DNA from 4 places in the Mesorhizobium sp. M0698 genome. Region 1 is predicted to be linked to each of the others. Evidence: predicted binding sites of a transcription regulator. Region 1 holds the regulator's gene; each other region holds the start of a gene.
What was found. Region 1 encodes PhoB, which activates phosphate uptake and scavenging genes when phosphate is short. Its sites were predicted from a motif close to TGTCATNNANCTGTCAT; they were not measured.

Region 1 (5,586 bases):
CTCATGGCAGGCGCTGTCGTCGTTCGGTTTTTCTTTCCTGACGACTGAAAGCTGGAATCCGGTCACGGAAAAATTTGGCGCACTGGCGCCGATCTACGGCACCCTGGTCACGGCGGCCATCGCCATCCTGATCGCGGTTCCGATCGGCATCGGCATTGCAGTCTTTCTCACCGAGCTCTGCCCGCGCCCGCTCAGGCGCCCGATCGGCATAGCGGTCGAGCTGTTGGCCGGCATTCCTTCGATCATCTACGGCATCTGGGGCCTGTTCGTGTTCGCGCCGTTCCTGCAGACGGCGATACAGCCCTTCATCATCAACGTCTTCCACGGCGTGCCGGGACTATCCAGCCTTTTCGCTGGCCCTCCTTACGGCATCGGCCTTCTGACCTCGGCGCTGATCCTTGCCATCATGGTGCTGCCCTTCATCACCTCGATCACCAAAGACGTCTTCGATACGGTGCCGGCGGTGCTGAAGGAATCGGCCTATGGCATCGGTTGCACGACCTGGGAAGTGACCCGGCGCGTGGTCATTCCCTATACCCGCATCGGCATCATGGGCGGCGTCATGCTTGGCCTCGGCCGGGCGCTCGGCGAGACCATGGCGGTGACCTTCGTCATCGGCAACGCCCACCGCATCAGTGCCTCCCTGTTCGCGCCGGGCACGACGATCTCGGCGACCATCGCCAATGAATTCACCGAGGCCGACGGCGACCTCTACACCTCCTCGCTGGTTTCGCTCGGCCTGATCCTCTTCGTCATCACCTTCCTGATCCTTGCCGCCGCCCGCTATATGCTGATGCGGATCGACGCCCGTACGGGAGCCTGACCGATGTCGACATCCTCATCGCTCCACAGCCGCCGCAAAGCCAGGAATTCGGTGATGATGGCGCTTTGCGTCGTCGCCGCCGGCATCGGGCTTGCCTGGCTGGCGCTCATCCTCGGCGCACTGGTCTATAAGGGCACAGCCGGGCTTTCGCTCGCGGTCTTCACCGAGATGACGCCACCACCGGGCGAGGCCGGCGGCCTGCTCAATGCCATCGCGGGCAGCCTGCTGATGACGATCATCGCCGTTGTCGTCGGCACGCCGATCGGCGTGCTGGCGGGAACCTACATGGCCGAGTATGGACGCTTTTCGCGCATCACCACCGTCGTCCGCTTCATCAACGACATCCTGTTGTCGGCGCCGTCGATCATCATCGGCTTGTTTGTCTATGAGCTGATGGTGCGGCCAATGGGACATTTCTCGGCCATTGCCGGCGCCGTTGCGCTTGCCATCCTGGTCATTCCGGTGGTCGTGCGCACCACTGAAGACATGCTCAACCTGGTGCCGAACGCGTTGCGTGAAGCCGGTGCCGCGATCGGCGCGCCACGCTGGGTGGTGATCCGTTCGGTCGCCTACCGCGCCGCATTGTCCGGCATCGTCACCGGCATATTGCTGGCGATAGCACGCATTTCCGGCGAGACGGCGCCGCTGCTCTTCACCGCGCTCAACAACCAGTTCTGGAGCAGCAATATCAACGCGCCGATGGCCAGCCTGCCGGTGACCATCTTCCAGTTCGCTCTCAGCCCTTACGAGGAATGGCAGCAACTGGCGTGGACCGGCGCACTCATAATCACCCTGACGGTTCTGGGCTTGAGCATCCTCGCCCGCAGCCTTACCGGACGCAGAGAGGACAGATGACACAGATGTTGTCCCCAGACATGACGATGGCCGAAACGGTCGTCGAGAAGACGAAGATCGAGGTCAAGAATCTCAACTTCTACTACGGCCAGAGCAAGGCGCTGAAGGACATCAGCCTGTCACTGCCTGAGCGCAGTGTCACGGCCTTCATCGGCCCTTCGGGGTGCGGGAAATCGACGCTGCTGCGTGTGTTCAACCGCATCTATGAGCTCTACCCAAAACAGACGGCCGAGGGCCAGGTGCTGCTCGACGGCAAGAACATTCTCGACCGGTCGCAGGATCTCAACCTCCTCAGGACCAAGATCGGCATGCTGTTCCAGAAGCCGACGCCGTTCCCGATGTCGATCTACGAGAACATCGCCTTCGGCGTCAGGCTCTACGAGAACCTCGGCAAGTCCGAGATGGACGGCCGCGTCGAACAGGCGTTGAAGCGCGCCGCGCTGTGGAGCGAGGTCAAGGACAAGCTCAACGCCAGCGGCTTGAGCCTGTCCGGCGGCCAGCAGCAGCGGCTCTGTATCGCCCGCACCGTGGCCGTGAAGCCGGAAGTCATTCTGCTCGACGAACCGGCTTCGGCCCTCGACCCGCTGTCGACTGCCAAGATCGAGGAACTGATCGACGAATTGCAAGCCGACTATACGATCGTCATCGTCACCCACAACATGCAGCAGGCGGCGCGCGTGTCGCGCCAGACCGCCTTCATGTATCTGGGTGAACTGGTCGAGTTCGACCGGACCGAGAAGATCTTCACGTCGCCCCGCGAGAAGCGCACGCAGGACTACATCACTGGCCGCTTCGGCTGAGCCGTTCCGATCATGCATATGAGGACAGGACCATGGGCGAACACACAGTCGCTTCTTTCGACGAGGATCTCGAGCAGATCAGCAAGCTGATCCGCGACATGGCCGACCTCGCCGGTTCGATGGTCGGCGGGGCGACCAAGGCCCTGTTGAATTCCGACAACGTGCTGGCGCAACGCGTCGTTTCCGACGACGCCATCATGGATGCGCGTCAACGCGAACTGGACGACCGCGCCATCACCCTGATCGCCAAACGCCAGCCGATGGCCCACGATCTTCGCCATGTGGTCGGAGCGATCCGCATGGCGGGCGACCTCGAACGCATCGGCGACCTTGCCAAGAATATCGCCAAGCGCGTGAGTGCGGTCGGCCTCAGCGCCACGCCGCGGGACCTGTCGCATTCCATCGACGCGATGGCGCAGCTGGTTCTCATCCAGGTGCAGGGTGTCATCGAGGAATATGCTGCAGGCGATGCGGCCGCGTTGGCCAAGCTGCGTGCCGCCGACGAGCGCATCGACGTCAAATACACGTCCGTGTTCCGCGAGCTGTTGACCTACATGATGGAAGATCCGCGCAACATCACCGCTTGCACGCACCTGCTGTTCTGCGCCAAGAATCTGGAGCGGATCGGCGACCATGTCACCAACATCGCCGAAAATGCGTATTATGTGCTGACCGGCGAGCAATTGCCGGTCAATCGTCCGAAGCAGGACGAAACGACAATGTCCGCACCGGTGACATGATGGGGGTGCCCAGCCGATGATCGCACCACGCATAATGGTGGTGGAGGACGAGGAGCCATTGGGTGTGCTGCTCCGCTACAATCTCGAATCCGAAGGCTACCAGGTCGAGGTGGTGACACGCGGCGACGAAGCCGAGATCCGTTTGCAGGAGAATGTGCCCGACCTTTTGGTGCTCGACTGGATGATACCAGCGGTTTCCGGCATCGAGCTCTGTCGTCGGTTGCGGGTGCGCCCCGAAACCGAGCGGCTGCCGATCATCATGCTGACCGCGCGCGGCGAGGAGAGCGACCGGGTGCGCGGGCTTTCGACCGGCGCCGACGACTATCTGGTCAAACCGTTTTCGACACCGGAATTCATGGCCAGGGTCAAGGCGCTGCTGCGGCGCGCCAAGCCGGAAGTGCTGTCCAGCGTGCTGAAGGTCGGCGACATCGTGCTCGATCGCGAATCGCACAGGGTCTATCGCAAGAAGAGCGAAATCAGGCTCGGGCCGACCGAATTCCGGCTGCTCGAGTTCATGATGCGGCATCCGGGCCGTGTCTTCTCGCGCAGCCAGTTACTCGATAATGTCTGGGGCGAGACAATCTACATCGACGAACGCACCGTCGACGTGCATGTCGGGCGGCTGCGCAAAGCCGTCAACAACGGCCGGATGCCGGATGTCATCCGCACCATCCGCGGTGCCGGCTATGCGATCAGGGAAGATTGACCCGCCTGGTCAGGCTACGTTCTTTCTGACGCTGGGCCTCATTTGCGCGCCCGGCGCGAAAATCTCCTGGTCGACGAAGCTTAGCGCCCGCATCGCGCAGCCTTCGCGGATCAGCGGCAATTCGTTCGGCTCTGTATCGAAGGAGATCGAGCCCGAATGCTGGCCGCCGGCGGTCTGGGCGATTGCCTTCCGCAAGGCCGGCTCGATCAGATCGAAGGCGGCGGCACTGGCGCCGACCATCGCGACCGGTGCCGGATCGATCAGCGCGAACAGCGAGCCGAGACCGAAACCCAGCGCTTCGCCGGCCTTGCGGTAGGCCTCGCGTTCCGGCCCATCTTTCTCGCGCGCCCGGGCCGCCAGTGCTCGCATGTCGGCGTCGCTGACGTCGGCGATCGGTTCGCTTTCTTCGCTCATCTGCCTGGCGTTGCGCCAGATGGCGTAGTTGCCGGCATAGGCCTCGATGCAGCCGCGCCGCCCGCAACGGCAGAGCGCGCCGCCCGGACGATGGATCATGTGGCCAAATTCGCCACCCGAGGAATGCGTCCCGGTGAACAGTTCGCCCTTCAGCACCAGCCCCATGCCGATGCCATGCGAAAGCAGGATGGCGATGAAGTCGTCGCGATAGCGATCCGGATTGCGCCAGCGCAAAGCCACCGCCATCATGTTGCAGTCGTTCTCCACCGTTGCCGGGATGCCGAATTCGTCCTCCAGCATGTCGGCAAAGGCGATGTCGGTCTGCGGCGTGATCGGCGACCACAGCATGGCGCGTGCAGGGGAGTCGGTAATGCCCTGAATCGCCAGGGCGATGCGGGCGACACTGCGGACGTCAAGGTCTGGATCCTGCAGCCGGCGCCGGACGATGGCCATGCATTCACGGATCAGCTCGTCGCGCGGCATGGTCAGCGTGTCCAGCCGGCGCTGTTCCTCGGCGACCACCTGTCCCGTATAGTCGATAATGGCGGCCGACAGGAAATTCAGCGACAACACCACGGTCAGCACCGCCGCCGCTTCCGGGTTGAGGGCGAGGCCGACCTGCGGACGACCGCGTTTCAACGAAACGGGCTCACTTGCCTTGCTCTCGGCGAGGATGCCTTCCCGTATCAGGTCGGAAGAGATCGCCGATATGGTCGAATGACTGAGGCCGGTAGTAGCTGCGATCTCAGTACGCGATGGCTGGCCGGCCCGGCGCACCGCCGAGATCACCATCGCCCGGTTGCGCCGGCGCAAATCGTCATGGCGGATTCCGACCGACATTGTTTTGCTTTCCTCCCGGTTGCCGCGGCCGCTCATGAACCGGAAGCCGTCGGTAATGTCCGACAAATAGTGTCGGACGCAGGCAAATAGTGTCAGATGCAGGTGGCGCTGTCATCGTTTATTCCGACGCTCGAAAAAACTCGCAGAGTCATCAAAATCCATCAGAATCGATGTTGACAGCAGCCGGAGATCGGGCCAGTATTTTTTCGAGGCTCGAAAAAATTAGAGCTTCTAAGCTGGTCTTTGAGCCAATTGGTCACGCCGTACGCGGCGCAGGGAGGATATGATGAAGAAATTCACGACCGCCATTCTGGCGGGTGTCGCCATGACGCTGGCGCTGGCGTCGGTGGCGCAGGCTAAAGACAAGGTCATCGGCGTTTCCTGGTCGAACTTCCAGGAAGAGCGCTG
Region 2 (5,586 bases), on a different contig from region 1:
CACTTTTTGGGATCATGGTCAGGCACCCATCATGAATGCCTGCTCGCCGACGAGCTTGCGGCGTAGCCAGGCGGAAAACTGGTCGACGAGGAAGATCGTCGTGAACAGCAGCAGCACCAATGCCAGCGTCTTGGCGCCGAAGCCGCGCGAGATGGAGAGCTTCAGTTCCTCGCCGATGCCGCCACCGCCGACCGCGCCGATAATGGTCGAGATACGCACATTGATCTCGATCCTGAGCAGCGTGTAGGACATGAAATTGGGCAGCACTTGCGGCAGGCCGGCAAAGCGCACGCGCTCGAACCAGTTGGCGCCGACGGCGCGCAGGCCTTCTTCGGCGCGCATGTCGATGTTTTCGTTGATCTCGTAGAAGAGCTTGCCGAGGGCGCCGATGGAATGCAGGCCGATGGCGATGATGGCTGCGACCGGGCCGGTCGAGAGGATGGCTGCGAACAGGCCGGCAATGACGATCTCGGGGAAGGCGCGAAGCAGTTCCATGAAGCGCTTGACGACGAGCCTGAGCATCGGACTGGGCGTCAAGTTGCGCGCGGCGATGAAGGAAAAGGGCACCGCAAAGACAAAGCCGATGAAAGTGGAAACCAGCGCCACGTTAAGCGTGGTGAGCATCAGCTCGAAATATTCGGGTAGATAAAAGCCGCCCCAGAGATAGACGCGGCCAAGCGGGAAGTTGAACTCTTGGCTGCCCTTGTCGTGCGGCGATGCGATGTCGAACAGCGCCCGCCAGACGTCGTTCCAGTCCTTGGGAACAAGCCAACCAAGGAAATCCAGTATGTGCGGCAGCCGATCGAAGAAATGTCCGGCATTGGCCTCGTCGGCGAACCACATGGCTGTGCACATGGCGACAAGCAGTGAGCCGATGCCGAGCGCCGTGTAGAACCGGCGCAAGGACGTCTGGCGTCGCCAGGCGTCTGCTGCCTGCCGGACCGCGTCTGAACGAATTGTAGCGGCGAAGGTCATACGGGGTCACGAGCGGACACGCAAAAAGGGCGGCGACCGCATCGGCCCGAAAGTCGACTTTCGGAAAGCACGATGCGGCATCTAAGTGTTAGAGCGTACTTTGTGCGTCCAAGTGGACGCACGTCGCTCTACTGGACGCCGCCCTTTCCGCAATTGTCGTCAGCCGCCGATCGCGGCTTTGCGGGCTTCGACGATGACGCTGTAGAAGTCCGGCTTCACCGGAACGTAGCCGGTGAAATCGCCGCCTTCGATGGCCTCGAAGCAAGGCTTGTCCTTGGCCGGCAGGCTGGTGAAGAAGTTGGCGAGCTTGGCGCTCATGTCGCCGCCGAGTGCGGTGCGCACGACCAGCGGGCCGTTCGGGATCAAGCCGGAGCGCCAGACTTCAACGAAATCGTTGGGGTCCACGGCGCCCTTGGCGACTTCCTTGTGGAAGGTGCCGGAGGTGTAGCCGTTCTTGAAGTCGCCGATGCCAGAGGAATCGTCAACCGCAACATCGACCTTGCCGTCGCGAACCGCGAGGAGGTTGTTCTCGTGGCCGCCATTGAACTGTGTCGAGGCGAAGAAGGTTTCGTTCGAAGCGCCGGTGTCTTTCGGGATCTGGGTCAGCGGGATCAGGTAGCCGGAGGTCGAATCCGGGTCGGCATAGCCGAGCTTCTTGCCCTTGGCCGACTTGATGTCGGTGATGCCGGACGACTTCAGCGCAAGGCCGATCGAATAATAGCCGGTCGCGCCGTCGGTCTGCTGGGTGGTGAGGATCGGGGTCACGGCGTTCGGATCCTTGAGGTAGACGCTGGCATAGCCCGACGCGCCAAGCTCTGCGAAATCGAGCGTGCCGCCGAGCAGGCCCTGGATAACGCCGTCATAGTCGGCGGCCGGGAACAGCGAGACCTTCTCGAAGCCGAATTCGGACTTCAGGTGATCGGCGAGGCACTGAAAGTTGCGCAGCCGGTCCGCTTCGTTTTCACCGCCAAGGATGCCGATGCGGAATTCCTTGATATCCTGGGCGTGAGCGGCGCTTGCCGCGATGGCGAGCAATGAAACGGCGCCAAAAACCATCTTCCTGAACATTATCTCTCTCCTGTTGGTCCCGGCCTCGCGCCGGTAGCGTTCGAATTTTTTGACAGGTGCCTTTGACGCGGGCGGGCGATCAGGCCGTTCTCAATATCCCGGGAATGCGGGCTCGAGCGGTCCGGCGGATGCAGCGATTTTCTGTTTGATGGTGACACTGGTGGAGGTGATGGCCTCGGAGATTTCGCCGCCATTGCTGTCGGCGCCGTAGACCATGCGCACGGCCTCGCGGTTGAGGGCTTCGGGCGGGCCGTCGAAGACGACCTTGCCGGCGGCCATGCCGATGATGCGGTTGCAGTAGGTGCGGGCCGTATCCAGCGTATGCAGATTTGTGATGACGGTGATGCCCTCGCGCAAATTGATGTCCTGCAGCGAATCCATCACCACCTTGGCGTTGAGCGGATCGAGCGAGGCAATCGGCTCATCCGCCAGCAACACCTTCGGCTGCTGCATCATGGCGCGCGCAATCGCAACGCGCTGCTGCTGGCCGCCGGAAAGCGTGCCGGCCGGCTGCAGGGCGGTGCGGGCGATGTCGAGGCGCTCGAGGGCTGCAACCGCCTCGGCGCATTCACCGCGGGAGAACATGCCAAACAGGTTGGACAGCGTCGAGCGGTGGTTGAGCCGGCCGAGCAGCACATTGGTCAGCACATCGAGGCGCGGCACCAGATTGAACTGCTGGAAGATCATGGCGCAGTCGCGCTGCCATCGCCGGAGCGGCGAGCCGCGCAACCCGGAGACCTCGACGCCGTTGAACAGGATGGATCCCTGGCTGGGATCGATGAGGCGGTTAATCATGCGCAGCAGCGTCGATTTGCCGGCGCCGGAGCGGCCAATGATGCCGACCATCTGGCCTTGCGGGATCGCGATGTGAACATTGCTGACGGCGGTGTTCTTGCCGAACCGGCGGGTGACGCCGCGGATTTCGAGCGTAGCTGACATGGTGCAGGCTCCAGTCCAATCGCAATTGAAGGTCTGTTTACCCTGGCTAGCGCAGCCGCATGAACCTGCAGTGTCGGAACGATGTCAGTTTTGTTACTGCCCACAGCCTGGAGCGGGGCGGGATCAACTCGGCGCGAGAAGCTCGAATGGTGAATGGTGAATGGTGAATGGTGAATAGTGAATAGTGAATAGTGAATGGTGGCAAGAGAGGCTTCCCTAAGCCTCGAAACCTATCCGTCCCGCCATTCACTATTCACCATTCACCGTTCACGATCCCTTAGACGCCATATTTCTCCAGAAACGCCTCCGCCGACAATTCCCGAAAATCGTCGAGCGCGGCGCGCAGCCTTGCATGGTCCCAGTCCCACCAGGCGAGCGCCTGGTAGCGCTCCGCGGTGCGGCGGTCGAAGCGTTCGCGGATCGGCTTGGCCGGTACGCCGGCGACGACGGTGTAGGGCGCGACGTCCTTCGACACCACCGCGCCGGCACCGACCGCCGCGCCATCGCCGACGGTGACGCCCGGCAGGATGGTCGAGCCGTGGCCGAGCCAGGTGTCGTGGCCGATGGTGACGCGTTTGGCGCGGCGCTTGGCGAAGAATTCGCTCTCGTGCTCGGCGTCATCCCAATAGTCGGAGGCGCGATAGGTGAAATGGTGCAGCGTCGGCCGCCAGGTCGGATGGTTGGTAGCGTTGATGCGCACGCTTGCGGCGATGTTGGCGAATTTGCCGATCGTTGCGCACCAGACGCCGCAGTCCTGCATCATGTAGGAATAGTCGCCGAGCGTGCTTTCGGAAACCCGGCAGCGCTCGGCGATCTCGGTCCAGCGGCCAAGCGTCGAGTTCTCGACTTCCGCCGTCTCGTGGATCAGCGGCGCCTCCGACAGTTTCCTGGTCATGCGGCGATTTTCCCGGCGGCGAAGGCGGTCACGTCGATGACGCGATCGGCGACCGCCTCACGCACGTCGTGATCGTGGAAGATGCCGAGCAAAGCGACCCCCGCTGCCTTCTTGGCGGCGATCAGGGAAATCACCACATCGCGGTTCCTGGCGTCGAGCGAAGCGGTCGGCTCGTCGAGCAGCAGGATCGGGTGCTCGGTGCTGAAGCCGCGCGCGATGTTGACGCGCTGCTGTTCACCGCCGGAGAACGTCGCCGGCGGCAGCGCCCAGAGCTTCTCCGGCAGGTTGAGCTGCGCCAGCAAGGCGCGTGCCTTGCCGTGCGCGACCTCGCGCTCCTCGCCGCGCTCGACCAGCGGTTCGGCCACGACGTCGAGCGCGGAGACACGCGGCACGGTGCGCAGGAACTGGCTGACATAGCCGATGGTAAGCCGGCGCACGGCAAGCACGGTGCGCGGGCTGGCCGAGGCGAGATCGATGAGCCCGCCCTCGTGCTGGACGATGATCTGGCCTTCATCGGCGGCATAATTTCCGTAGAGCATTTTCAGGATCGAGCTCTTGCCGGCGCCGGACGGGCCGCCGAGCACGGCGCATTCGCTGGCCCTGATCGCGAATGAGACACCGGCGACCACCGGCAGTTTGATGCCGTCGCGCAGGTGCATGGTGAAGCTCTTCGCGACATCGGAGACAACGAGCGGGGTTGCCATCAGAGGGTTCTCCCGTTCGGCGCTTCGCCGGCCCGCAATGTCTTCGCCTGAGCACCCCCCTCTGGCCTGCCGGCCATCTCCCCCTCAAGGGGGGAGATTGGCAGCCTCCCCGTCTCGCTCGTTCTGCAACGTTGGAGAGTGGCGAAACCGTACGCGGCAGCTAATCTCCCCCCTTGAGGGGGAGATGGCCGGAAGGCCAGAGGGGGGTACGCCGGAACAATCATCGTCACACCTGCAGAATCGAGGAGACAAGCAACTGGGTATAAGGCGCGCGCGGATCGTCGAGGACGCGGTCGGTGAGGCCGCTTTCGACGACGCGGCCGTCCTTCATCACCATCATGCGCTGCGACAACAGCCGCGCCACGGCGAGATCGTGGGTGACGACGATGGCGGCCAGGCCGAGATCGGTGACCAGGCCGCGCAACAGATCGAGCAGGCGCGCCTGCACCGAGACGTCGAGGCCGCCGGTTGGCTCGTCCATGAACACCAGCCGCGGCCCGGTGACGAGGTTGCGGGCGATCTGCAGGCGCTGGCGCATGCCTCCGGAAAAGGCGCGCGGCTCGTCGTCGATGCGGTCTTCGTCGATCTCGACACGAGACAACCAGTCGACCGCCGTTGCGCGGATCCTGCCATAGTGACGGTCGCCGACCGCCATCAGCCGCTCACCGACATTGGCGCCGGCCGACACCGTCATGCGCAGCCCGTCGGCCGGGTTCTGATGGACAAAACCCCAATCGGTGCGCATCAGGAAGCGGCGCTCGGCCTCGCTCATGCGGTAAAGTTCGCGAAACTGGCCGTCGCGCATCCGGTAGCTGGCGGTGCCGGAGCTGGGCAGCAGTCGAGTTGACAGGCAGTTGAGCAAAGTCGTCTTGCCGGAGCCGGATTCGCCGACCACCGCCAGCACTTCGCCCGGCCAGAGGTCAAAAGTGACGTTCTCGCAGCCGACGCGCGAGCCGTAGAATTTGGACAGCGCCGAAACGCGCAGCAGCGGTTCGTCTGTCATTG
Region 3 (5,586 bases), on a different contig from region 1:
AGCGCTTGGTTTCGCCGGCGCCGTCCATGGCCGCCGCTTCGATCAGCGTTTTCGGCACCGCCTGCAGGCCGGCGACGAAGAACAGGAAGTTATAGCTGATCTGCTTCCAGGCAGCAGCCGACACCAGCAGGATCATGGCGTGGGTGCCGTTGAGCAGCGGGTCCCATACGATGCCGAGGCTTCTCAGCAAATAGGCCAACGAGCCGATCGAGGGATTGAACAGGAAAAGCCAAAGCATGCCGGCAATCGCCGGCGCCACGGCGTAAGGCCATATCAACAGTGTGCGGTAGAGGCCTTTGCCGCGCACGGCCTTCTCGGCCATGACCGCGAGCAGCAGGGCGACAACCATGGCAACGATCGCGGTCGCAAGAGAGAACACTACGGTGACCTTGATCGAGTTGAGGTAGGCCGGATCGGCCAGCACCTTCCGGAAATTGGCAAACCAGACGAACCTGCTCTTCAGCCCGAACGGGTCTTGCCTGAGCATCGACTGGTAAAGCGCCTGACCGGCCGGCCAGTAGAAGAAAACCAGGGTGATGGCGAGTTGTGGCGCCACCAGCAGGTAGGGCAGGATCTTGTTGGGAAAGACGACGCGTGGAGACAGGCTGATTTCCCTCGCTATCCAGGTGTCGCCCACGCGAGCCCGCGTGGGCGATATTCCAACCGACTAACCGAGATAATCCCGTCAGTTCTCCAGCGCTTCCTTGATCGCCGCGTTGCCGCGCGCGACGGCATTGTCGAGCGCCTGCTGAGCGGTTTGCTGGCCAGCCAGCATCTTCTCGATCTCCTCGTTCTGGATATCACGCACCTGCGGCAGATTCGGCAGGCGCACGCCCTTCGAGTTGTCGGTCGGCGCCTTGCCTGTCATCTGCAGGATGGGTGTCTCGCGGCCGGGGTTTTTGTCATAGAAGCCTGATTTCTTGGTCGCCTCGTATGCGGCGAGCGTCACAGGCAGGTATCCCGACTTCTGGTGCAGATATTCCTGCACATCGGTCTTGGACAGATAGACAAAGAAGGCCGCGACGCCCTTGTATTCCTCGTCCGACTTGTTGCCGAACACCCACAGGCTGGCACCGCCCGGCGTCGTGTTCTGCGGGGCACCCTTGGCGTCACTGTCGTAAGGAAGCTGGCCGATGCCATAGTTCATGCCGGACTTGACGATATCGCCGAGGCCGCCCGACGATTCGGTGAAGATGCCGCATTCGCCGGCGAGGAATATCTGCTTGGCTTCGGAGGTGCGCCCGCCATATTTGAATGTGCCGTCCTTGGCCAGGTCAGCGAGCGCCTGGAAGTGGTTGACGAAAATCGGCGCATTGATCTTGAGTTCGACATCACCGCCGGCCAGGCCATTCTGCTGGGTGGCCCAAGGCACGTCATTCCACGCCGCGAAATTCTCCAGGTGGATCCAGGTCAGCCAGGTCGAGGTATAGCCGCAAGGGGCGGCGCCGCTCGTCTTGATCTTCTTGGCAGCTTCCCACACCTCGTTCCACGTCTTGGGCGGATTGTTCACGTCGAGGCCTGCCTTCTGGAAGATGTCCTTGTTGTAGTAGAGGATCGGCGAGGAAGAGTTGTAGGGGAACGATAGCATGGTGCCGTCCGGCTTCGAATAATAGCCGACGATGCCGGGCAGATACTGGCTCTTGTCGAAAGTCATCCCGGCGCCGGTCATCACATCGGCCACCGGCTTTATCGCACCCTCGGCCGCCATCATCACGCCGGTGCCGACGTCGAACACCTGGAGGATATCGGGCGCTTGCCCGGCACGAAAGGCAGCGATGCCGGCATTCAGCGTCTCCGGATAGGTGCCCTTGAACACCGGAACGAGCTCATAGTCGCTCTGGCTGGCGTTGAAATCCTTGGAGATCTTGGCGACGACCTCGGCGTTGGCGCCGGTCATGGCGTGCCACCAGCTGATCTGCGTGACGGCGAAGGCGGAGGTGGTGGAAAGCAGGGTCACGGTGGCGGCGATACCGGCCGCAAAGCCGAAGAACTTCATGTTTCATCTCCCGTTTGTCATTGGCGAAAGGGGCACTTCCGCAAAGCCAATATGTGGCGCTGATGACAATCGGACAACGGTTTTATTGCGGATCAATGAACATCATTCCTTCCTAAAGTGCACTCGCTACCGAAACCGGGCGCAAGAAATCACATCACCGTCTTTTCGGCGCAGCGGCGTCGGTTTTCCCCCGAAAAGACCCGCCTCATGGCCCGCGGGTTAACCATTCGTTAAAATCTCCAAGAACTAATCAGTCACACCTCCCCTGTTAGTTTTGGCAGACCGAGTGAACCAGGATGCTGACGGTCTATAATTGTATTGTAAGTCAGCACGATCCGAGACTGGTTGCGCTTGCCGCACTCGTCTGTGGAATTTCTTGCTTCTCAGCGGTTAATCTCCTTAAGCATGTCGGCCGATCGACCGAGCGAAACCGGCTTGTCTGGCTGATGATCGCCGCAGCCTCGACCGGGTTCGGCATATGGGCGACGCATTTCATCGCCATGACCGCGTTTACGCCGGGAATACCGAACGCATACAATCCGGGATTATCCGCCTTTTCGCTTGCCGCCGCCGTTATCATGACCGCGCTTGGGATGTGGGTCGCCACCTTGCGCCGCGGCATCGACCATTTCCTCGTCGGTGGCGCCATTCTGGGCGGCGCCATCGCGACGATGCACTACATCGGCATGGCAGCTTTCGAGGTCGAAGGCCGGGTCGTATGGAACCTGCTCCTTGTCGCGATATCGCTTCTGGCCGGCGTGACCCTCGCGGCACTGGCGCTCCTTGTCGTCTTGCGCCGTCCGTCAGCGCTCGCGACTTTCGGCGGCGCCGCGCTTTTAACGCTGGCGATTTGCAGCTTGCATTTCATCGCGATGGCTGCGGTGTCGATCATTCCGGATTCCTCGATTGAAATATCCGAACATTCCATCGAGCCCATTTCCCAGGCCTTTGCCGCAGCGGTCGCCAGCCTGATAATCCTTGTGCTATCGGGTGCCGCGCTGTGGATCGACCTGCGCTTTCGCCGCCAGAAGCTCGAGGCCGATCGCATGCACGATCTCGCCAATGCGGCGGTGGAAGGTCTGATCGTTTGCGATGGCACCCGCATTGTCAGCGCCAATGACAGTATGGCGAAGCTGACCGGAACAGCGACAGCCACCCTGAACACGATGCAATTCGGCGAGCTTTTCGACGGACAGAGCGCAGCCGATATGTCCGGCTTCGGCGAACAGGCGCAGGAAGCGAAGTTAAGGGGCAGCGACGGGGCGAGAATTCCTGTCGAGCTGATCGCCAGGAAAATCACCTACTGCGGCAGGCCTCATACGGTGCTTGCCGTTCGCGACATCCGTGAGCGCAAGAAGGCAGAACAAGAGATCCTCCGCCTCGCGCATTTCGATCCGCTTACCGGGCTTGCCAATCGGCGGAGCTTTTCTTCCCGGCTGGAAGCAGAATTCGCCTCGATGGATCGTGGCGGCAAGGATGGACATCTGGCGCTCCTGCTGCTTGACCTTGACCGGTTCAAGCAAGTCAACGACCTCTATGGCCACGGGGCCGGCGATGCTATGCTGCAGAAGCTGGCGCACTGCATTTCCGGCATCCCGCGCCACGGACAGATGCTCGCGCGTCTCGGCGGCGATGAATTTGCCATCATAGCTCCGAACCTCCCCGACCCCCTGGCCGCAGGCCGGATAGCCGAGGACTTGCTGGCGGCGATCCGGGAGGAAAACAGGGTTTCGGTCGGCTCCGGCCTCGTCTCGGCCAGCATCGGCATCGCCTTCTTTCCGCTGGATGCCGAAGACCAGGCCGGCCTGATCAGCCATGCCGACACGGCACTCCATCGCGCCAAAACCGAAGGCAGGGACACTTATCGGTTTTTCGAGATAGCCATGGGCACCGCGGCCCGCGACAAGCGCGTGATGGAGCATGAATTGCGCCAGGCGATCGCCCGCAAGGAGTTCCACCTCGTCTATCAGCCGCAGAAGGAGATCCGCGGCGGCAGGATGATCGGCTTCGAAGCCCTGGTCCGTTGGCAGCACCCTGAGCGGGGTGACATTTCTCCGGCCGTTTTCATCCCCGTGGCCGAGGACAGTGGCACTATCGCGCAGATCGGCGACTGGGTGCTGACGACGGCTTGTAACGATGCTGTTCGCTGGACAAACCCGCTGATGGTCGCCGTCAACGTCTCCGCCGTGCAACTTCACAATCCGAACTTCAGCCGCAAGGTGCACGACGCATTGACGAGATCCGGCCTGGCCCCCGGCAGGCTCGAACTGGAGATCACCGAAACGGCCCTGGTGAAGGACATGCCGCGCGCGCTGGCAACCTTGAGGCAGGTCAAGGCGCTTGGCGTGCATGTGGCGATGGACGATTTTGGCACCGGCTATTCTTCGCTGTCCAACCTCAGCGCCTTTCCCTTCGACAAGATCAAGATCGACGGGTCGTTCATCAAATCGGTCGACAAGAACGCCCAGTTCGCGGCGATCGTTCGCGCCGTGCTGGGGCTTGGACGCGGTCTCGGCCTACCGGTTCTGGCAGAAGGCATCGAGACGCCGGGTGAATTGCAGTTCCTGGACGCCGAGGCTTGCGAGATCGGGCAAGGCTACTACCTCGGCAAACCGGCTCCGATCGAGACATTCGGGGAACTGACGGGCGTGGCCGCTCCGGCAATCCGCACCGCCAGCCGACGCGGCGCAAGCATTGCCGCGCTCAAGCCGCGCCTGCGCACGGTCTGAGCCTATCCCGGCTGAAGCGCCGCCTCGACCAGACGCTTGGCATCCGGCCCCGACCATTCGGCCGGGCCATTCATATGGGCGATCAGGCAGCCTTGCCCATCGATCAGCATGGTGACCGGCAGACCGAGCGCCAGGCCGCGCGTCTTGACGTCGTTGAACAGCGCCATCGTGGCATCGCGATAGTAGCCGAGCGACTTGACGCCGGTGTCCTCCAGGAACTTCTTCGGTTTGGCATCGTCGCCGGCATCGACGTTGACGGCAACAACCTGAAACGCATCGCTGCCCATCTCCTTCTGCAGCGCATCGAGCGCCGGCATTTCGGCGCGGCAAGGTGCGCACCATGTCGCCCACAGATTGAGCAGCACCGTCTTGCCGGCATGATCGGCGATCGTCGTCGGCTTGCCGTCGGGGCCGTTGAAGGCAAGGCTTTTCAGCGATTGCGGCGGATCCGCCGGCAAAAGCGCGGCAACCTGGCCGGTGGCAGCGGCGGCGATCTTCTTGGCACGGTCGGTCTTGGCGGCGCAGGCGACGTCGTCCTTGCCGCCGCCGGCGGCCACTTGCGCGGGCGCCTTGTTGCCAGAACTGCTTTCCCTGACATATACCGCGACCGCGCCGGCCAGCACGCCCGCAACCAAAGCGGCGAGGATGAGACGCAAAGCCGGGAAAAATCTATTGCCGTCTGCCATTTTTGAAAAACTGCTCCGGAGCACGGGTTATAGCGATGAACGACAAGAAGGCCAGCAACCAGATGTGGGGCGGACGTTTTGCCTCGGGTCCGGCCGCAATCATGGAAGCGATCAACGCGTCGATCTCGTTCGACCGCAAACTCTATGCGCAGGATATTCGCGGCTCGATCGCCCA
Region 4 (5,586 bases), on a different contig from region 1:
TCCTCGAGGTCGCGCAAATAGAGGAACATCGAAGCCTCGCTCAATCCTTGTGAGCGCATGATGCCTTCCGGCGTGAATTTCTCGGAAAGCATGACAAAGACGAACAGCAGTGCCGGCCGCCCGGCGAGCTTGCGCTCGATCTCCGGCGCGATCTGGTTGGCGGGTCCTGGTCCTCTGTTCATAGAGCCGAGCACGTTCTCCAACTCTACGCCGGCGGCAGTGCAGATCTCCATCAGCCGGTCGAGCTTGCAGTTGCGCTCGTGGAAGATGCGCTTCACCGTCGGCTCGGAAACACCCATCCGCTCGGCAAGGACGCGATAGGTGATGCCCTTTGCCTTAAGCGTCCGCTTCAGCGCTTCGAAGATCAGGCCGTTCATGGGATGCACCTCTTTTGCACGATTTGGTATCAGCCTTCGGTACTAGTCCTGATAGCTCTTCCCGAAAAGTATCGAAAGGCCTAGCTCTCCGCCAGTCCATTACAGGAGACTAGCCATGACGAGCCTCTTCACCTCGATACTTCTCGCCCTGGTCGGCATCGCAGCCGCGCCGGCAGTTCAGGCCGCTGAACTCTGGCGCACCGGCGGCCTCGAGCAGCCTGAATCGGCGCTGTTCGACGCCGCCGGCCAGCGCGTTGTCGTCTCGAACATCGTCGGCAATCCCGGCGAAGCCGACGGCAACGGCTATCTGTCGATCCTGTCGATGGACGGCAAGCTAGTCACGCAACACTGGACCGACGGCATGGACGCGCCCAAGGGCATGGCGATTGTCGGCGGCAAACTCTACGTCGCCGACCTCACCCATGTGCGCGTCGTCGATCTCGCAAGCGGCAAGCTAACATCGACGATCGACGTGCCGAACGCGGTCTTCCTCAACGACGTGACCGCCGACGCGTCCGGCAAGATCTATGTCACGGATATGCTTGCCGATACGATCTATCGCATCGACGGCGACCGGCCCGAACCGTTCGTCAGGGATGCGGCGCTTGCTTCGCCGAATGGCATCTTCGCCGATGGCGGCCGGCTGATCGTCGCTTCCTGGGGCAAGGGCATCAAGCCCGACTTCAGCACCGCGGAGCCGGGCGGCCTGCTCTCGGTCGATCTTGCTACCAAGGCCGTTTCGCCACTGCCCGGCGCGGAAAAGTTTGCCAACCTCGATGGCGTCGTTGCCATCGGCGGCAGCATCTACGCCACCGCGTATATGACCGGCACGCTCTACCGCTACAAAGCCGGCGGCACGCCGCAAGCGGTTGCGACGTTCAAGCCGGGCAGCGCCGACATCGGCACCGACGGCAAGTCGACAATCTTCGTGCCGCTGATGAACGACGGCGAGATCGCGGCATTGGGCCTCGACTAAGCCAGCCATCGGCTCAGGCGGCGGGCGCGGCTTTCTTCAGCTGCGCCCGCGATCCGTGATCGAGGCGGCATAAGTCACCAGCGGCTGCTTGACGCCGTGGTTGATCAGCATGCGGCGTATCTGCGGCGAAGCGCCTGATATAATGAAGCGAACGCCGGCGCGGCTCGCCTTGTGGGCCGCACCCTCGATGACATTGGCCGCCGTTGAATCGAAGAACGGCACCGCCGAACAGTCGAGGATGAAGTTCCTGCGCTGGCGCGGTCGGCGACGTCTTCCTGCGCCAAGGATTGATCGTCTGCCTCCAAACATGCAGCACTCTTTGCCAGCCGATGCGCTGTCATGCTACAAACCTCGGCATCGTTTGGCGGGACATCCACTGCGATCCCGATTTCACAGGCACGACTTCAAAAGGATGAGCGGGTGAAGATATTCAAAGCGTTGGCGACCTCGACAGCCTTGCTGTCGATGGTTTTCCTGCTGGCAGGCTGCGGTCATGGCCTGATCAATAGGCTGATTTGAGTCAGGTGCCGTCGGCCCGCCCAAGCCATCGCTGCAGGAACCGTGCCGCAAGCCAGCACAGCATCGCCCAGGCAAAGCCGGCGCACCAGCCGGCCAATACGTCGGACGGCCAGTGGACGCCGAGATAGATGCGGCTGATGCCGACCACCACCGTCGTCAGCACCGCCAGCCCGAGTACATAGATCTTCGTTGTCCGCCCGGGCAAAAACCGCGCCGCCATGCTGCCCAGCGTCAAATATGTCACCGCCGACAGCATGGCGTGGCCGCTCGGAAACGAAAGCGATGCCACATCGGCGAGATGCGAGACCAGATCAGGGCGCGGTCGGTCGATATCGAATTTCAGCACGCTTGACAGGAGCTGGCCGCCCGCTACCGCGACGAACATGAGAAGCGCCGCGCCTGGCCTGCGGATAAGGAGCAGATAGACGATCATTGCTGCCGTGATCAGCACCAGTACGCTGGCGCTGCCGAGGCTGGTGATGTCGCGCATCGCCCCTTCCAGCCACGCCGGTCCGATCGGATTGTCAGGCTGCCCGGCCTCGCGGAAGGCAAGCAGGATTTCGGTGTCGAAGGCATGCGGCGTGGTGGCCCGCGCCAGCTCCATCAGCTCCTCGAACCCCCACAGCCCGCCGGCAATGACCAGCCCGGCAAGCAGAACCGGGAACTCCAGCCAGTTGCGCAGTCTGCTTGCAATCTTCTTCATCGGCCCGATCGCAGTTACAGCCTTTGCAGATAGGGCCCGAGCGTGATCAGCGCCACAGCTGCGATGGCAAGCACGATGCCGGTTGCCTGTAAGGCATTGACGCGCTCGCCGAAGAAGACCAGCGCCACCACATTCACCGACACCAGCTGGATCACCGCCGACAGGCTGAACGACACCGACATGCCGAATTCACGGATCAGCCTCAGCATGATCAGATTGCCCAGCGAATAGAGCGCCAACGTCAGCACAATCTTGCCGAGGCTCGGCGCCAGCCCCCACTGTTTTGCGGCCATCGCCGCCAGCAGGAAGATCACCGTCGAAACGCAGAGCTGCCCAAGTCCCCAGAAACTCACTTTTGTTCTCTCCCGATGTGTCCCTACGCGCCTGCCGCAGCTCTTGTTTCCGAAGCGCCGGTCGCGGTCAAGCGGGCCCGATGTTGGACACGAAATCGCAGATGGTAATTAGCCGGCATGTCATCAAACTGTGACCTGCCGGCGATACCGGATTGGCCAGGCAACACGCTCCAGCAATCCATCCAGCCAGAGGCAGGCCCACTATGACCGAACATCGCTCCCCTGACGCCCATTTCCGCACCAGCCTGCTCGAGGAAAACGATGGGCCAGGAGCCAATCCCACCGACAACCGCACCATGGGTGAGATCATCGCCGCGCGGTTCTCGCGCCGCGGCTTCCTCAAGGGCTCGCTTGCCGTCTCGGCCATAGCCGCTACCGTCAGCCCGCTGGCGCTGATCACCGCCGACAATGCCCGCGCCGCCGAAGGCTCCGCCTTCGCTTTTGACGAGCTCGAGGCCGGCATCGACGACAAGCATCACGTCGCACCCGGCTATGACGCCGATGTACTGCTGCGCTGGGGCGATCCGCTGTTCGCCGATTCGCCGGAATTCGATCCGACAAAACAGTCGGCGGAAGCCCAGGCCAGACAATTCGGCTACAACAACGACTATGTCGGCTATATCCCGATCGACGGCTCGGCCGAGCACGGCCTGCTGGTGGTCAACCACGAATACACCAATCCGCACCTGATGTTTCCGGGCCTCGTCACCATCGTCGACGGCAAGGCCAAGCAGGCGCCCCTCAGCAAGGAACAAGTCGACGTCGAGATGACGGCGCATGGCGGCACTATCGTCGAGATACGCAAGGTATCAGGCAAATGGCAGGTCGTTCGCGACGGCAAGCTCAACCGCCGCATCACCTCCAACACCGAGATCGCGCTCTCCGGCCCGGTCGCCGGCCACGACCGCGTCAAGACCAGCGCCGATCCGACCGGCACGAAGGTCATCGGCACCATCAACAATTGCGCCGGCGGCGTCACGCCATGGGGCACCTATGTCATGGCCGAGGAGAACATCCACGGCTATTTCTCGGGCGAGCTGCCGCAGGGGCATAAGGAAGCCGCCAATTACAAGCGCCTCGGCATTCCCGAAGGTGCCTATGAATGGGCAGCGCATTACGACCGTTTCGATATCGGCAAGGAGCCGAACGAGCCGAACCGCTTCGGCTGGATCGTCGAGGTCGACGTCCAGGATCCGACTTCGGCGCCGAGGAAGCGCACCGCGATGGGGCGCTTCAAGCATGAGGGCGCCGAATCGATCGTCGCCAAGGATGGCCGTGTCGTCTTCTATCTCGGTGACGACGAGCGCTTCGACTACGCCTATAAGTTCGTTACCACAGGCAAGTTCAATCCGGACGACCGCGCCGCCAACATGGATTTGCTCGACGACGGCACCTTGCATGTCGCCAAGTTTGCCGACGACGGTTCGGTCGAGTGGCTGCCGATCGTCTTCGGCCAGGGGCCGCTGACGGCGGAGAACGGCTTTGCCGGCCAGGCCGATGTGCTGATCGAGACGCGCCGCGCCGCCGACCTGCTCGGCGCCACCAAGATGGACCGTCCGGAAGACATCCAGCCCAATGCCGCCAACGGCAAGGTCTACGTCATGCTGACCAACAATTCGAAACGAAAAGCCGACCAGGTTGACGCCGCCAACCCACGTGCCGAGAACGCCTTTGGCCATATCATCGAGATCGTCGAGGACGGCGGCGATTTCACTGCGACAAAGGGCAAGTGGGAAATCCTGCTGAAATGCGGCGATCCCGCTGTGGCCGACGTCGGCGCCACCTTCTCGACCGCAACCACCGCCAATGGCTGGTTCGGGATGCCGGATAATTGCGCGGTCGATTCGGCCGGCCGCCTCTGGGTCGCCACCGACGGCCAAGGCCCGAAAGCCACCGGCCGCACCGATGGTCTGTGGGCTGTCGATACGGAGGGGACGGCACGGGCGACATCAAAGCTGTTCTTCCGCGTGCCGATCGGCGCCGAAATGTGCGGTCCCCTGTTTGCGCCGGACGACCAGACCGCCTTCGTTGCCGTCCAGCATCCGGGCGACGGCGGCGAGGACTGGGAGGCTTTCGGCCGTCCGTCCTACTATGAGGATTTGTCGACGCGCTGGCCCGACTTCAAGCCGGACGTGCCGGTGCGCCCGGCGGTCGTTGCCATCACCAGGCAAGGCGGCGGCAAGATCGCGGTCTGACACGCAGCAAGGTCTTGCAGTCTCAAGGAAGGATTTCGGCCATACGAAATCCTTCCTTCCGATACGGGATGCATCCATGCTGGGCATCATGCGCCGACTAATCATTCGGTGCGCTGAACCACGGCCACATTCATTGTGCTTCGCAATCTGAAGCCAATGGACTCGTATAGTGTAATGGCCGCGGCGTTGCTGGCATAGGCGTGGAGATAGGGAACTTCGCCGCGCGCCACTATCCGGTTTGCCACGAATAGGGACAGCAGCTTGCCCAGGCCACCGCCGCGAAATTCCGGATGTGAGCACACCCCGCTGAGTTCGGTATAGCCAGGTTGCTTCATGCGCTCGCCGGCCATTGCCGCAAGCCTGCCCTCGATTTTCACACCCCAAAAATCGCCCAGGCTCAAGGCTTCGAGCGTGAATGGGCCAGGCTTGGTGAGCAATGCCAGGGCGAGCATCTCAGCAGCAT

Region 2: a site for PhoB is predicted at 3,064-3,080, ahead of phnC (phosphonate ABC transporter ATP-binding protein). Genes of this name have one in related genera too.
Region 3: a site for PhoB is predicted at 2,059-2,075, ahead of ugpB (sn-glycerol-3-phosphate ABC transporter substrate-binding protein UgpB). Genes of this name have one in related genera too.
Region 4: a site for PhoB is predicted at 3,047-3,063, ahead of NKI16_RS22240 (PhoX family protein). Genes of this name have one in related genera too.

The regions. Positions count from the first base shown of each region.
Region 1 is NZ_JAMYPQ010000009.1:197,607-203,192, forward strand. It holds gene pstC (phosphate ABC transporter permease subunit PstC) at 1-823, shown strand, start outside; gene pstA (phosphate ABC transporter permease PstA) at 827-1,678, shown strand; gene pstB (phosphate ABC transporter ATP-binding protein PstB) at 1,675-2,478, shown strand; gene phoU (phosphate signaling complex protein PhoU) at 2,511-3,218, shown strand; gene phoB (phosphate regulon transcriptional regulator PhoB) at 3,235-3,924, shown strand; gene NKI16_RS19845 (ROK family protein) at 3,934-5,178, opposite strand; gene xylF (D-xylose ABC transporter substrate-binding protein) at 5,465-5,586, shown strand, end outside.
Region 2 is NZ_JAMYPQ010000002.1:199,669-205,254, forward strand. It holds gene phnE (phosphonate ABC transporter, permease protein PhnE) at 19-975, opposite strand; gene phnD (phosphonate ABC transporter substrate-binding protein) at 1,135-2,043, opposite strand; gene phnC (phosphonate ABC transporter ATP-binding protein) at 2,134-2,982, opposite strand; gene NKI16_RS05595 (DapH/DapD/GlmU-related protein) at 3,260-3,877, opposite strand; gene phnL (phosphonate C-P lyase system protein PhnL) at 3,874-4,581, opposite strand; gene phnK (phosphonate C-P lyase system protein PhnK) at 4,808-5,584, opposite strand; gene NKI16_RS05610 (alpha-D-ribose 1-methylphosphonate 5-phosphate C-P-lyase PhnJ) at 5,581-5,586, opposite strand, start outside.
Region 3 is NZ_JAMYPQ010000002.1:84,583-90,168, reverse strand. It holds gene ugpA (sn-glycerol-3-phosphate ABC transporter permease UgpA) at 1-604, opposite strand, end outside; gene ugpB (sn-glycerol-3-phosphate ABC transporter substrate-binding protein UgpB) at 686-1,996, opposite strand; gene NKI16_RS05020 (bifunctional diguanylate cyclase/phosphodiesterase) at 2,293-4,725, shown strand; gene tlpA (thiol:disulfide interchange protein TlpA) at 4,728-5,411, opposite strand; gene argH (argininosuccinate lyase) at 5,447-5,586, shown strand, end outside.
Region 4 is NZ_JAMYPQ010000012.1:51,732-57,317, forward strand. It holds gene NKI16_RS22215 (helix-turn-helix domain-containing protein) at 1-377, opposite strand, end outside; gene NKI16_RS22220 (SMP-30/gluconolactonase/LRE family protein) at 493-1,353, shown strand; partial or broken gene NKI16_RS22225 (sodium-independent anion transporter) at 1,390-1,614, opposite strand; gene NKI16_RS22230 (phosphatase PAP2 family protein) at 1,874-2,575, opposite strand; gene NKI16_RS22235 (hypothetical protein) at 2,590-2,928, opposite strand; gene NKI16_RS22240 (PhoX family protein) at 3,132-5,123, shown strand; gene NKI16_RS22245 (GNAT family N-acetyltransferase) at 5,225-5,586, opposite strand, start outside.